DNA from 4 places in the Neorhizobium sp. R1-B genome. Region 4 is predicted to be linked to each of the others. Evidence: predicted binding sites of a transcription regulator. Region 4 holds the regulator's gene; each other region holds the start of a gene.
What was found. Region 4 encodes LexA, which represses DNA repair genes until DNA is damaged. Its sites were predicted from a motif close to TGTTCNNNNTGTGTTCNG; they were not measured.
Positions count from the first base shown of each region.

Region 1: a site for LexA is predicted at 2,036-2,053, ahead of EDE05_RS05315 (putative DNA modification/repair radical SAM protein). Genes of this name have one in related genera too.
Region 2: a site for LexA is predicted at 1,557-1,574, ahead of EDE05_RS00045 (energy-coupling factor ABC transporter ATP-binding protein). Genes of this name have one in related genera too.
Region 3: a site for LexA is predicted at 1,407-1,424, ahead of EDE05_RS16800 (ImuA family protein). Genes of this name have one in related genera too.

Region 1 is NZ_SOEM01000003.1:73,014-76,576, forward strand. It holds gene EDE05_RS05310 (UdgX family uracil-DNA binding protein) at 1-798, opposite strand, end outside; gene EDE05_RS05315 (putative DNA modification/repair radical SAM protein) at 798-2,030, opposite strand; gene greA (transcription elongation factor GreA) at 2,271-2,747, shown strand; gene EDE05_RS05325 (glycosyltransferase family 4 protein) at 2,778-3,563, shown strand, end outside.
Region 2 is NZ_SOEM01000001.1:14,629-18,191, forward strand. It holds gene glgB (1,4-alpha-glucan branching protein GlgB) at 1-313, shown strand, start outside; gene EDE05_RS00040 (winged helix-turn-helix domain-containing protein) at 330-1,520, opposite strand; gene EDE05_RS00045 (energy-coupling factor ABC transporter ATP-binding protein) at 1,628-2,305, shown strand; gene EDE05_RS00050 (energy-coupling factor transporter transmembrane protein EcfT) at 2,302-2,907, shown strand; gene EDE05_RS00055 (biotin transporter BioY) at 2,939-3,502, shown strand; gene EDE05_RS00060 (thioesterase family protein) at 3,503-3,563, opposite strand, start outside.
Region 3 is NZ_SOEM01000012.1:21,001-24,563, reverse strand. It holds gene EDE05_RS16810 (DUF6088 family protein) at 1-309, opposite strand, end outside; gene EDE05_RS16805 (SOS response-associated peptidase) at 427-1,200, opposite strand; gene EDE05_RS16800 (ImuA family protein) at 1,485-2,243, shown strand; gene EDE05_RS16795 (DNA polymerase Y family protein) at 2,158-3,563, shown strand, end outside.
Region 4 is NZ_SOEM01000019.1:55,254-58,816, reverse strand. It holds gene EDE05_RS21095 (ComEC/Rec2 family competence protein) at 1-739, shown strand, start outside; gene EDE05_RS27335 (hypothetical protein) at 772-1,164, shown strand; gene lexA (transcriptional repressor LexA) at 1,145-1,864, opposite strand; gene EDE05_RS21080 (VOC family protein) at 2,067-2,939, shown strand; gene kdsA (3-deoxy-8-phosphooctulonate synthase) at 2,944-3,563, shown strand, end outside.

The sequences.
Region 1 (3,563 bases), on a different contig from region 4:
CTCACTCGCCGCTCTTTTCCCCATCTCGATCACGCTCGCTTCGGCATTCGCGATCAGATCCGGAATGAGCGTAGCTTCCGGCAGGTTCTTCCAGTATTTCTTCGGCATCTCCTTTGTCATCATCTTCACCTTGAGCCGGGCCGGATTGAAGATGGATGCATAATAGGTGCGCCAGAGATCCTCGGTCTCATCCTTCAGATCAGGTTTTTCCGCAGGCTCGTCGCAGGTCCTCAAAGTCTCCCCGTCCCAAGAGGCCGAGCCTTTCGGCGTCGCAATCAGCCAATCCATGTCCGTGAAGCGGCGCTGGAAGAAAGGCGCTACGCGCGCAAGGATGAAATGGTCTGGTTCGAACCAGGAGAAGAATCGCCGGCGTCCTGCAGTCCCCGCCGGCAACGGCAACTCCTTGAAGCGAACGAAAGCGGTCATCTTGTGGTAGTCCCGCCCGACAGCCTTGGCCATGCGCTGCGCCGCGACGACGTCGGTATCGGATGCCATCTGCAGGAGATGCCGCCCATGCATCAACCGAAAGAGCAAGCGGTAGAGCAGAGCAAAACGTGTCGGATCGGAATGACAGATCACTGCCCCCGCCAGCCGGATGAAGGACGGCGGCACGGAGAGCGGCGGATGCGCCTCATGAGGCGGCGGCAGGTTGTTGTCGTCAAACCCGAACAGACCATCGGCATCGTCCATGGTCCGCCATTCGATGACATCAGGGACGATACCCGCCATCAGATATGCTCGGGCCGCGTCGCGCCACTCGGTAAGGTCTCCCCTGCCTCTCAGCGAATAGCGGTACATCATAGAAGCGAGAGCTGTTCCGGTTTAGGCTGGAACATGGCAGCAAGATCAGGCCGGTCGACAAGCCGATGCGGCGTCCAGCCCTCGCAGGTAATAAACGGCTGGACCTTCTTCAGCGACACGCCGAGCCGCTTGAGATCATCAAGCCTCAGCCGCCGGAAGCGGCGGGCCGAAAGAATGCCCTTGACGGTCTTGGTGCCGAAACCCGGCACCCGTAGCAGCCGCTCTTTGTCTGCCCTGTTCACGTCGACGGGAAACTGCTCCCGGTGTCCCAATGCCCAGGCAAGCTTGGGATCGAGATCAAGATCCAGCATGCCGTCTGGCTGGCTTGCGGTGATCTCGCCGATCTCGAACCCGTAGAAGCGGTAAAGCCAGTCCGCCTGATAGAGTCGATGCTCGCGCATCAGCGGCGGCTTGATCAGCGGCAGGTTCCTGGACGAATCAGGAATGGGACTGAATGCAGAATAATAGACCCGCTTCAGACCATAGCTTCCGTAGAGCCTGGCGCTGGTGCCAAGGATGGTCGCATCGCTGGCGCCATCGGCGCCCACGATCATCTGCGTGCTCTGTCCGGCCGGCGCAAATTTCTTCCGTCGTTTGGATTGCAGCGTCGGCTCCGCCATTTCCTCGATCTTGAGACGGAGCTTGCCCATCGACTGCCGGATGCCATCCGGCCGCTTTTCCGGCGCGAACTTGGCAATTCCATTGTCGGTGGGCAGCTCGATATTGATCGACAACCGGTCGGCGTAAAGTCCGGCTTCCTCGATAAGAGGTGCCGACGCCTCCGGGATGGTTTTCAGGTGGATATAGCCCCTGAAATTGTGCGTGGTTCGCAATTCTCGGGCGATCAGCACCATCTCTTCCATCGTGTGATCGGAGGAGCGGATGATTCCCGAAGACAGGAACAGGCCTTCGATATAATTTCGCCGGTAGAACTCCAGCGTCAGCCAGATCACCTCCTGCGGTGTAAATCGAGCCCTTTCTACATTGCTGGAGGAGCGATTGACGCAATAGGCGCAGTCATAGATGCAGAAATTCGTAAGCAGGATCTTGAGAAGGGAAATGCAGCGGCCATCGGGTGCATAGGCATGACAGATCCCCGAACCTTCCGTAGAACCAAGCCCTCCCGAAGAGGAGGAGTCCCGCCTCACCGTTCCGCTCGAAGCGCAGGAAGCGTCGTATTTTGCGGCGTCGGAAAGTATTGCCAACCGTTCTTTGAGCGACTTCTTCATCGTTATGTTCACTATTTGTTCTATTTTAGAAAGTCAAGACATTGACAAACCGATGAGCTTGGAATCTCATGAGCGGACTTGCGTTCGCCTCGACAGGGTTCGAAAATCCTAGCTTTGGTTGTCGAAGTTCTGTTATAGTGAGCAAAATTTTGATCTTACGATGGTTCCGAAGTTTTACTCCGGAACCTGTTTCTTTTTGTGTCCGCGGCATCCGCGGACATGAGTCTGAAGGACAGTGAAATGGTTGATAAGGTACCGATGACGCCGAATGGTTTTGCCAAGCTGCAGGAAGAACTGCGCTGGCGCCAGCAGGAGGAGCGTCCCCGTATCATCGAGGCGATTGCGGAAGCCCGCGCCCACGGCGACCTCTCGGAAAATGCCGAATATCACGCCGCCAAGGAGGCCCAAAGCCACAACGAAGGCCGGATCACCGAGCTTGAGGACCTGACGGCGCGCGCCGAGATCATAGACCTCACCAAGATGTCCGGCTCGAAGATCAAGTTCGGCGCCACCGTCAAGCTCGTCGACGAAGATACCGACGAGGAAAAGACCTACCAGATCGTCGGCGACCAGGAAGCCGATGTGAAGGCTGGGCGCATCTCCATCTCTTCCCCCATTGCCCGCGCGATGATCGGCAAGGAAGCCGGCGAGTCGATCGAAGTTGTCGCGCCCGGCGGTTCCAAGGCCTACGAGATTCTGTCCGTCTCCTGGGGCTGATTGTCCGTGGGGAAAAATGGCGATCCCGCCATCGTGGATATTCGTGACGTCGAAGTCGTTGCGCCGAATTTCAAGCGGCGGCTCTCCGGCGTCACCTCGACGATCATCCAGCTCGTGCCCGTACAGAGATCGCTCGGTCAGAAGGTTGCAACGCTCGGTCCGGGATTGCCTGCCGATCTGCCGCATATCCGCTACCGCGATCTCTGGGCGTTCTGGATTCCCCCGCGCGGCAAGCGATGCCGCGTCTGGCATGCGCGCCGCAATATCGAAATGCTGCCGGCCATCCTGATGCGGGATGTGCTGCGCATGCCGCTGAAGATCGTCTTCACATCCGCCTCGCAGCGACGCCATACCGGCTGGACCAAATGGCTGATCTCGAAGATGGACGCCGTGATCGCGACCAGCAGCAAGACGGCCGACTATCTTGCCGTACCGAATACGGTGATCCTGCATGGCATCGATACCGATCGTTTCTCGCCGCCCGCCGACAAGGCGGAGGCGAAACGCGCCCGAGGACTGGACCCGACCAAAAAATTCGTCGGCTGCTTCGGACGTGTGCGGCACCAGAAGGGCACGGATGTTTTCGTCGATTCGATGATCCGCCTCTTGCCGGACCGGCCCGACTGGGCGGCGATCGTCGCAGGACGCGCCACCGGCCCTCATGTGGAGTTCGAAAGCGGCCTGAAGGCGAAAGTGGCCGCAGCGGGCCTTGCCGACCGCATCCTTTTCGTTGGCGAACATACCAACATCAACGAATGGTACCGGGCGCTCGACCTCTTCATCGCGCCGCAGCGCTGGGAAGGGTTCGGGCTCACG
Region 2 (3,563 bases), on a different contig from region 4:
AGGCTTCGAATGGGCCGTTGCGGACGATTCGGAAAACTCGATCTACGGCATGCTGCGCAGCGCCGCGGACAGGTCTTCTTATATTCTGGTGATGTCGAACATGACGCCGGTGCCTCGTCATGGCTACCATGTCGGCGTACCCGCGGAGGGGCGTTGGGAAGTCATCCTCAACACGGATGCCGGCCTCTACGGCGGCGCCAATCTGGGACAGACGGAAGTCTGGACAGAGAGGCAGTCTTCACATGGAAAGGAATTTTCGATTCCTCTGACGCTCCCGCCGCTCGCTACCGTCTTCTTGCGATGGAAAGGCTGACGCGCCGCCCGGAAGGCTAGCCGCGCCAGCCATGCTGATATGAAATCTTCTCCACGCCGGCAAAGCGCGCGACCCGGAGAAGCTCGGCCTCGAGCTTTTCCAGACGGCCGGCAGACGGGCGAACGCCTTTTTCCAGCCACAGGCGCTTCACGTCCAGCATATTCGATTTTCGGTCGGCCTTCATGTCGATCCGGCCAATCATCCGCTCGCCCTCAAGCAGCGGGAAGACATAATAGCCGTATTGCCGTTTCGGCTCGGGCACAAAAACCTCTATGCGGTAGAAGAAGTCAAAAAGGCGTTCTGCGCGGTCCCGGTTCCGCAGGAGCGGGTCAAATGGGCTGAGCACGCGCACCCGGGCAGGCGGCTCGGGAAGATCACCCAGATTTTCGGGAAACCCTGCAAATGCAAAGGAGGCGCGCGGCTTGCCGCCGTCGGCAGGTTCCACCAGAACTTCCGTCAATTCGTCGCGATGGCCCGTGACCCATTCCTTGGCTTCCTGGGGCGTGACGATATCCCAGAACGCGGCAATCTCGCCCGATGTTGCAAAGCCGAGCTTCTCAAGCGCGCTGCGGCAAGCCCAGTCGATAAATTCCTCGTGGCTCACCTCCGGCTCATGGTGATGCGGCGGAATGACCCTTTCAGCGAGGTCGTAGATCTTCTGGAAATTCACCCGACCCGCAATCGCGAGCTTTCCGATATGCCAGTAATATTCCAGTGCCGTCTTATTCGGATGCCAATTCCACCAACCGCCGGATTTGTGATCCTCGACCTTCATGTCCCGCGACATGATTGCGCCGTTTTCCGCGATATGCCGGAAAGTCTCCTCGAAAGCGGAATCGAACCCATCGCCGTGCCACTTCCTCCAGCGTTCCGCAAGGATCGGCTCGCGACGGCGGAAGCGATGCTTCCAGTAACGGAACATCCGCGACGGAATGATCGAAGCGTCGTGGGTCCAGTGCTCGAAAAGTTCGCGGTCCTTCTCCAGTAGCGCTGTCAGATGGTCGCGCTTGTAGGTCTGATTGCGCGAGAAGAGGATCATGTGATGGGCGCGCTCGACCGTCGCGATGCTATCGACCTGAACGAAGCCAAGATCATCGATGAGCTGCAGGAGCCCCGCCTTGGTAAGAGCGCGGCCGGGCGGCTGGGAAAGCCGCTGCCGCTCGAGGAATATCTTTCGGGCTAGATCGTTCGGAATGAGAATCGCCATGAAAGGCAGAGTAGACCGCGCTCGCCGCCGTTTCAATGTTCACGTTCGGTTCTGCATTCCCCTCCCTCATTTTCCGGTCTATAGACGGCTCAAAGCGAGGGACCGGCTTGGATATTCGTTTCGAGGAAGCAGAAGCGCGTTTCGATGGGCGTATCGTCCTCCATCCCCTTACCCTTTCGCTGAGCGAGCGGCGCATCGGGATCATCGGCCTCAATGGTTCAGGCAAGACGACCTTTGCGCGGATGATCAACGGGCTTGTCATCCCCTCCTCAGGTCACGTCGTCGTCAACAGCTTCGACACGAGCAAGGATGGTGAAAAGGTCCGCGCCGAAACGGGCTTCATCTTTCAGAACCCTCAAAACCAGATCATCCTGCCGATCCTGAAGGAAGACATCGCGTTAGGTCTCAAAAACCGAAAGCTTTCCAGACAGGAGACCGACGTCGCCGTGGCCAAAGTGCTCCAACGGTTCGGCATCAGTCATCTGGCGGGCCGCCGGGCTCACGAGCTTTCCGGCGGCGAATTGCAGCTTGCGGCGCTGGCCTCGGTTCTGGTGACGGAGCCGGACATCCTGATCATGGATGAACCCACCAATCAGCTCGATCTGAAAAACCGCGAGCTGGTAAGGCGGACTATCGAAGGCCTGGACGAGAACATCATGGTGATCAGCCATGATCTGGAGCTGATCGAAGATTTCGACCGCGTCCTGCTGTTTCACGAGGGCCGGCTTGCCGCCGATGGCCGGCCTGCCGATACGATCAGGCGCTACCGGGAGCTTACCCGATGAAGACGCTTTACGTCGAAGGCGACAGCCTGCTGCATCGGCTTGCGCCGCGCACCAAACTTCTCGGCCTCGCTGCCGCCGGCATTGCTCTGTTCTTGTTCAGGTCGATCCCGCCGCTGGCGCTGGCCGCCGTGATAAGTGTCGCGATATATGCATCGCTCGGGATCGGCCTACGTCAGTCGCTCGCCCGTCTCCGCCCGATCTTCCTGACCATTGCCGTCGTTGCCCTGTTCACGCTGCTCGTCGGCTCTGTCGAAGAGGCTGCAACCGTGCTGCTTCGGCTGACGAGCCTGATGCTGCTCGCGGCAGCGGTGACGGCTACGACCGGGATTGGCGAGTTTATCGACGAAATCACGCTCGCCGCCTGGCCTTTGGAGCGTCTCGGCCTCGTCAAGGCAGCCGACATCGGCCTGTCGATCGGCCTCGTCATTCGTTTCGTGCCGGAAATACTGGACCGCTACCATGCCATTCAGGATGCTCATCGAGCCCGCGGGCTGAAGCCTCGCGTCTTGACGCTCGCGGTTCCGCTGATCATTCTGACGCTCAAGAATGCCGACGAGATCGCCGCAGCCATTGACGCACGGGGTATTCGTGCGCAGAGATGACCCGTTATCCGGTATTAAGGAATCACAAAGCATGACCACGCGGGATCTCGTCCTGGCCGCCTTGTTCGCCGCAATCATCGTATCGCTCGGCTTGCTGCCGCCGATCACGCTCGGTTTCATTCCGGTACCGATCACCGCCCAATCGCTCGGCGTCATGCTTGCGGGCGTGGTTCTGGGTTCCAAGCGCGGTACCTTCGCCGTCCTCCTGGTTCTTCTGCTTGCCGCAATCGGCCTGCCCGTGCTCTCCGGCGGCCGCGGCGGTCTTGCAGTCTTTGCGGCGCCAACCACCGGCTATCTCATCGGCTGGGTCTTCGCGGCGTTCGTGACGGGCTACATCGCCGAACATTTCGTGGACCGGGGCCAGACCGGCCTCGTCCAGGGCGTGAATTTCTTCCTGGCTGCGCTGATCGGCGGCGTCGTCGTGCTCTATGCTTTCGGGATCACCTATCTGGCGCTCGTCACCGGGCTTGGCTTTTCCAAGGCCTTCCTCGGATCGCTTGCCTTCATCCCGGGCGATTGCTTCAAGGCGCTGATCGCAGCACTTGCAGGCCGCGCGGTAATGGTCGGTTATCCGCTGCTGCCGCAGAGGGCCTGATCAATCCAGGAAACCGTAGAGCCAGTCGCGCAGGTCTTCCGGAAGCGCGACCGGCTCCTTG
Region 3 (3,563 bases), on a different contig from region 4:
AACCTGTGTCGTCAATCCCAACGCATTTGCCGCCGCGGCGCCACTGGAAACGATGATCTCGCCGCGCTGCTGCGCCACTGCCCCCAGGGCCTGTTCGACCGTCGGCGGTCTGCTGCCAAAGTGACTTTTTACGGGCCGCATGTAGATGCCACGACCAGCCCGGACGAGCTCCCCGCGCTCGGTCAACCGCGAAAGGGCCTGATCGACCGCGGCACGATTCCCGAGATGCAAAAGGCTCTTTGCCGAAAGGGGAGAGCCTTCCGGCATTTGTTCGGCATAGCCCAGGATCTGAGACGTCAGGTTTTGCATAGCATTTCTCCTGTCAGAAATATATGCAAGTTTCTGACAGATTGCAATGAAAGGGCGGCTACCCCAGGCCACGTTCACTGTGCGGGTATCTGATGACCGGGACCGGTCAAAGGCGCGTCAAAATAGCATCGGTTGGGTAACCGGCTCGCCTGCTTTGGTGACGATCGTGGCGCCATAGGGCTCATGCGACGTCACGATGATTGCATCGTCGGGAAGCGGCCGGGCAAGCGCCTTCGCCTCGTCCCATGGTGCCCGCATCCAGACATCGGTCTCCTCCCTGGTCAGAAGCAGGACCGGCATCGCTTTCTCGTGGATCGGTTTGACGACATTGTTCGGGTCAGTGGTCAGGAAGCCATAGAGGTCGTCGGTCGTCGGGCCATCCTTCACCTTGCGCACGCTGGTCCATTGCGGAACATGGAGCCCGGCGAAGAACATCAATGGCTTGCTTTCGTCTCGGGCAAACCAGGCGTTCGGAGTTTTTCCACCTTCCTCCTTGCTCGCCGGATCCGGTTCGGCAAAGCTCGTGACCGGCACGAGGCAGCGATGCGCGACACCAAACCACCGCTTCCAATGTGGAAAGTTCAGCTTTCGGACATTGGTGGTCCCGCTATCGAGTTGCTCCCGGACGAGCTTTTCAAAATCGACCTCTTGCCCCTTGGCGCGCAGCTTTTCCGCCTTTTTCTCGGCTTCCTTTTCAAGCGCAAAACGAGGGGACGGCAGTCCCCAGCGCGCATGGACAAGCTGCTTTCTGCCATCGGCAGTATTGCGCACGATCGGCCCCGTCTCGTTGGGGTTCATCTGGTAGGCCGGCATCAAGTTGATCAGGCTCTCGGCATCCTGTGCCCACTTCGCCACCCAGTCCTTGTCTTCCATTCGGTAGAGATTACACATCGCAGCGTCAGGTCCGGTTGATGGTGCCGGCATCCTAGTCGACAGAAATGCTTCGCGCCAATGGCACGCCGGCAGCAAAATATCTCAGATATTTCTTCCGCCGGGCCAAAACAGCCGACGATATTGATTCCTCTCGCAAATCTGTCGGAAGTTCAAATAGGGCGGATAAAATTCCTATTTCGGGTTGCTTGACTCTTTTATGATGTCGGAACAGATAGTGAACATCTGTGTTTGAACGACATGATGTCGATCCTTAAACGCGACCTGAAAAGGATTCGTGAACGATGACTGCTGCCCGCGAATGGGTCATATCCCATCTACGCGAGCGTATCGCCTCGCTTGAGAGCGCCACGGTGAGGAAACGCGGCTGTCTTGCCTTCGGGGTCGCCGAGATCGACGCCGCACTTCCGGGCGGGGGCCTCGCCTATGGTGCTCTGCACGAGTTTGCCGGCGGCGGGTCGGGGACCGTCGATGGCGCAGCCGCGGCTCTTTGCGTCGCGGGTATTGCGGCACGCACGAAGGGTCAGATCCTCTGGTGCATGACGCGTCCCGACCTGTTTTTCCCCGCACTTGCACAGGCGGGTCTCAATCCCGATCGCGTGGTCTTCGCCGAAGCCGACCGCGAAGAAGATGTGCTGGCGACGATGGAGGAAGGCTTAAGCTTCGGCGGCCTGGGCGCTGTCGTCGGTGAAGTCGTCCGGCTTCCGATGACCGCATCGCGGCGGCTGCAGCTCGTCGCGGAAAAAACAGGGACGATGGGGCTGGTCGTGCGGCGGTGGCGGCGGCAGACCGAGGCTTCGGATTTCGGGCAGCCGACGGCATCGACAACGCGGTGGCGGGTCAGCGTTTTGCCGTCGGAGGAGCTTCCGGTCCCGGGCGTCGGCCGCCCTCGCTGGCTTCTGGAGCTGATGCGTGTGAAAGCAGGTGAGTGCGCGGAGTTTATCGTAGGAGCGTGCGATGCCACGGGTCGTATCCATCTATTTCCCGGATCTCGTGATCGAGAGGATCAGACGCGCCGATGGGACGGGAGAACTGTCGCCTGAACGGCCACTCGTCGTCGTCGAAAAGAGCGGATCCAAGCGCTGGCTTGCCGCCGTCGATGCCAAGGCGAGATCGGCTGGGCTGCATGTCGGCATGCCGGCGGCCAAGGCGCAGGCAATCGTCCAGGGCCTGCAGGTGGTAGAGGCAGATCCCATCGCCGACGTTGCGGCACTCGAGCGCCTGACGCTTTGGGCGCTAACGCAATATTCGCCGATCGTTGCCATGGATGCACCTGACGGGATCGTCATGGACACAGAAGGCGCCGATCATCTCCAGGGCGGAGAGGAACTCATGCTATCTGGCATCGTCAATCGGTTCCGCGCCCGCGGTCTCACGGCGCGAGTTGCGATCGCGGACAGCTGGGGTGCAGCGCATGCGCTTGCGCGGGCAAGCGGTCGTGAAACGGTTGTCGCGCCGTGCGGTGAGACGTCACGCTTTGTCGAGAAGCTGCCGCTTTCTTCATTGCGGCTCTCGCCTGAAACCGTGATCAGCCTGCGGACGCTCGGGTTTCGGACGATCGGGGAATTGGCGGCGACGCCGCGCGCGCCGCTCGCCCTTCGCTTCGGTCCTGAAATAGGCCGTCGTCTCGATCAGATGTATGGACGGCTGCCGGAGCCGATCGATCCAATCCGACCGATGGATGTCGTCGAAGTCAGCCGTGCTTTCGCCGAGCCGATCGGCGCACCCGAAACGATCGCGAAATATGTCTCACGCCTGGTCGGAGAGCTCTGCGACGCGCTTGAGAAGAAGGCTCTTGGCGTTCGCCGATCCGATCTCATCGTTCACAAGGTCGACAACACCATGCAGGCAATCCGCGCGGGCACGGCAAAGCCCGCCCGCGACGTCGCCTGGCTGACGAAGCTGTTCAAGGATCGGATCGAAAAGATCGAGCCGGGCTTCGGCATTGAAAAGCTGTCGCTCGTCGCCGTCATCGCCGAGCCGCTTACAGAGACACAGAAAACCTCCTCGCTCATCGAGGAGGAGGTCGTCGATATCACGCCGCTGATCGATGTGATCGGCAACCGCGGCCAGCGCGTCTACCGTGTCGCGCCGGTCGCAAGCGACGTACCTGAACGCAGCGTCACACGGATTGCCGCCGCAGCCGAGGAGGTCGGTGCGTCCTGGACCTTACATTGGCCACGGCCGGTGCGGCTTCTTGCCCGTCCAGACCCGATCGAGGTGATCGCACTGCTGCCGGACCATCCGCCCGTTTCGATCACCTGGCGCGGCAAGCGCCGGCGCGTGAAACGTGCCGACGGCCCGGAGCGGATTTTTGGCGAGTGGTGGACGCGAAGTTCCGAGTTCGACGCGGTGCGCGACTA
Region 4 (3,563 bases):
GAAAAAACATGACCCGGAGCCTCTGCCGTTTCGTCACCCGGTGGTCATGCCGATCACGGCGGTCTGGAATTTTACCGCCGGCATCTTCGTGACCTCGTTGATTGGGGGCATATCGACCGCGATTTTCTCTGTCGAGCATTTCCACCGCATCGCGACTTATGGGCTTGCGGCCAATCTCGCCGCCATGCCGGTCATTTCCTTCGTGGTCATGCCGGCGGGATTGATCGGCATGCTGCTGATGCCCTTCGGGCTCGATGGGCCGTTCCTGAAGCTCATGGGCCTCGGCCTGGAAGCGGTGATTGCGATCGCCAGGCATGTGGCGGCCTGGGGCGGCGATGTAGGCATCGGCCGCCAGCATCCCTGGTTCCTGGTCGTCTCGACGGCAGGCTTTCTTCTGCTGACGCTACTGAGAACCCGGCTCAGATACTTGGGTATTCCTCTATTGGTGGCCGGCTTGTTGCTGTCATGGCAGGAGCGGTCGAGATCCCTTCCGGATCTCCTGATCTCCGAGGATGGCACCATGATTGCCCTGACAGATGGTAATGGCATCGCCACCAATCGCACCCGTCCCGCGGAATTTGTCTATGATCAATGGAAGCGGGCGCTTCTGCTGGGGGACCCGGTGAAACCGGAATTGCTGCCAGCGAAAGACAAGTCTCCGCCGGAGACAGGCTCCCGGAGGGAAAGTCCGGAGGAAATCCGCTGCCTTCGAACAGTCTCGGCGAGCGTGCTGAATTGACGACGGAGGAGAGAGAAACGTCAAGCCGCGGGATGAAGCAGGTACCGGTCGGCCGGTTCATCTGCACCCCGCGAGCCTGGTGCGCGTCAAAAACCGCCGCAGGCGCTGTAGTCGTTCATGTGGAGGACGCGCGTTATGCCGGCGTCGCCTGCGACGCTGCGCATATCGTCGTCGCTCCACGTGCCAGGTTTGACCGCTGCCGTTCCGGAGCCCTGATGATCAACGGCAACGCGCTGAGGATCGCAGGAGCGCTCGAACTGTTTTTTGATGGTTCCGCGGACATCCACCGCTGGCGGCTTCGTGCAGCGCTCCTTGGCCAAGACCGCCCATGGACCCGCCATCGCCATTACGACTGGCGGCGCCAGATCTTCAGCTCATCCCTGCCGGAACCGCTGGGCAAACTGGTCAATGATAGCGGCGGATGAGACCCACAAGCTTACCCTGGATCTTGACCCGGTCCGGCGGGAAAATCCGCGTCTCATAGGCCGGGTTGGCGGCTTCCAGCGCGATCGACGCCCCGCGGCGACGGAAGCGCTTGAGTGTCGCTTCCTCCTCGTCCACCAATGCGACGATGATATCGCCCGGATTGGCCGTATTGCCGTTGCGGATGATTACGGTATCGCCGTCGAGGATGCCGGCCTCGATCATCGAATCGCCCTTGACCTCCAGCGCATAATGTTCGCCCGACCCGAGCATCTCGGCAGGGACGGCGATGTCGTGCGTATTGTTCTGAATCGCCGAGATCGGAACGCCGGCCGCGATGCGGCCCATGACGGGAACCGTGGTTGAGTTGGAACTATCGTCGTTGGCGGGGGGCTTCGCAGAGGCGGCAGCCGGTTGCGGCTTGCCAAGACTGCCTTCGATGACGCTGGGCGAAAAGCCCCGGCGCGGCTGAATGCTGGGCGCATAGGCTTCCGGCAGCCTGATGACTTCCAGGGCGCGCGCCCTGTTCGGCAGGCGGCGGATGAAGCCGCGTTCCTCGAGCGCGGTGATCAACCGGTGAATACCCGACTTGGACGCAAGGTCGAGCGCATCCTTCATTTCGTCGAAGGAGGGCGGTACGCCGGATTCCTTCATCCGTTCGTGTATGAACAGAAGCAATTCCTGCTGTTTGCGCGTGAGCATTTTCGGCACCCTCAAGAGTCGGAAACAAATCAAGAACGGACACTATATGTTCCATATGTGTTCCGCAAGTCCCTAAATTTTCGTGAAGTATGATGATTTTTTCTTCATAGATGTCTGCAAGATATCTGCTTCGTTACCACTTGCGCACGGCGTGCCCGCTGCCATTTTAGCTTTGCGATTCTGAAATTCCTGGGGGCCTCGCTTGAACGCAAGATCGATCGATCATCTCGTACTGCCGGTGGCGGACCTTGCGTTCGCGCGTTCGCGGCTCTCCGATCTCGGATTTACTGTCGCACCGGATGCATTTCATCCTTTCGGCACTGCCAATGCTTGTGTGTTCTTCTCGGATGGTACCTATCTGGAGCCACTGGCGATCACCAACCGCCGTCACGCGAGCGCTGCCGCCAAGCGGGGCAATGTCTTTACCGCGCGCGATCTCGCCTTTCGAAAAGGGCGCAACAGGCAGGGGCTTTCTGCCCTGGTCGTCGCGTCGCAGGATGCCGTCGCCGATCATGCCCGGTTCAGGCTGCGCGGAATTTCCGCCGGCGACATTCTGGAGTTTTCGCGCACGGTAAGGATGCCTGACGGTTCCGAGACAGAGGCGAGCTTTCGGCTGGCATTTGCAGGCGATGACCGGGCGCCCGAATTTTTCCTGTTCTCCGTTCAGCGCCTTGCTCCGCTGCCGTCCGACCGAGGCGAATTGGAGCGGCACGCCAATACGGTTGTCGGTTTGAGCGAGGTCATCCTGTCCGCTCAAGCGCCGTCCGACTTCGCCCCTCTGGTCGAGGAAGTGTTGATGGCCCGGGGGGAGGTGGAGCCCGGTTTTCTGAAATTGGCCGCCGCAAACGCGCGGATTCGCATTTTGGGAAATGATGATCTGGAGGCGGAATTTGCGCTCCCGCCGGTCGCTGGTGCAGATGGTTTGCACGGCCGAGCCGTCATCTTCAAGACGGCCGATCTTGCCGTGACAGAGATCATCCTTGCTGCTAATGACGTGGCATTCGTCCGCCGCGAAGGCCGCGTTCTGGTCCAGGCGGCACCCGGCCAGGGTGTTTTGTTCGGCTTCGAGGAATAGATTTATGGAAGTTTCTGCCAATCCACGCGTCCTAGTCGGCGAAGGAAAGGGCCAGGTGGTTTTTGCACAGGATGCGCGCCTGTCCTTGATCGCCGGTCCCTGCCAGATGGAGAGCCGCGACCATGCCTTCATGATCGCCGGCACGCTCCAGGAACTCTGCGGCAAGCTCGGCATCGGCCTCGTCTACAAGTCGTCCTTCGACAAGGCAAACCGCACCTCGATTTCGGGAAAGCGCGGCATCGGGCTGGAAAACGCCATGGAAATCTTCGCCGATCTGAAGAAGGAATTCGGGTTCCCCGTTCTGACCGACATCCACACCGAAGAACAATGTGCGATGGTCGCAGGCACTGTGGACATACTGCAGATACCGGCCTTCCTCTGCCGCCAGACGGATTTGCTTGTCGCCGCCGCGAGGACCGGCCGCGTCATCAACGTCAAAAAGGGCCAGTTTCTCGCCCCCTGGGACATGAAGAACGTGCTTGCCAAGTTCACCCAGAGCGGCAATCCGAACGTGCTGCTGTGCGAGCGCGGCGCTTCCTTCGGCTACAATACGCTCGTTTCGGACATGCGGTCGCTGCCGATCATGGCGGCCATGGGTTCGCCGGTTGTGTTCGATGCCACCCA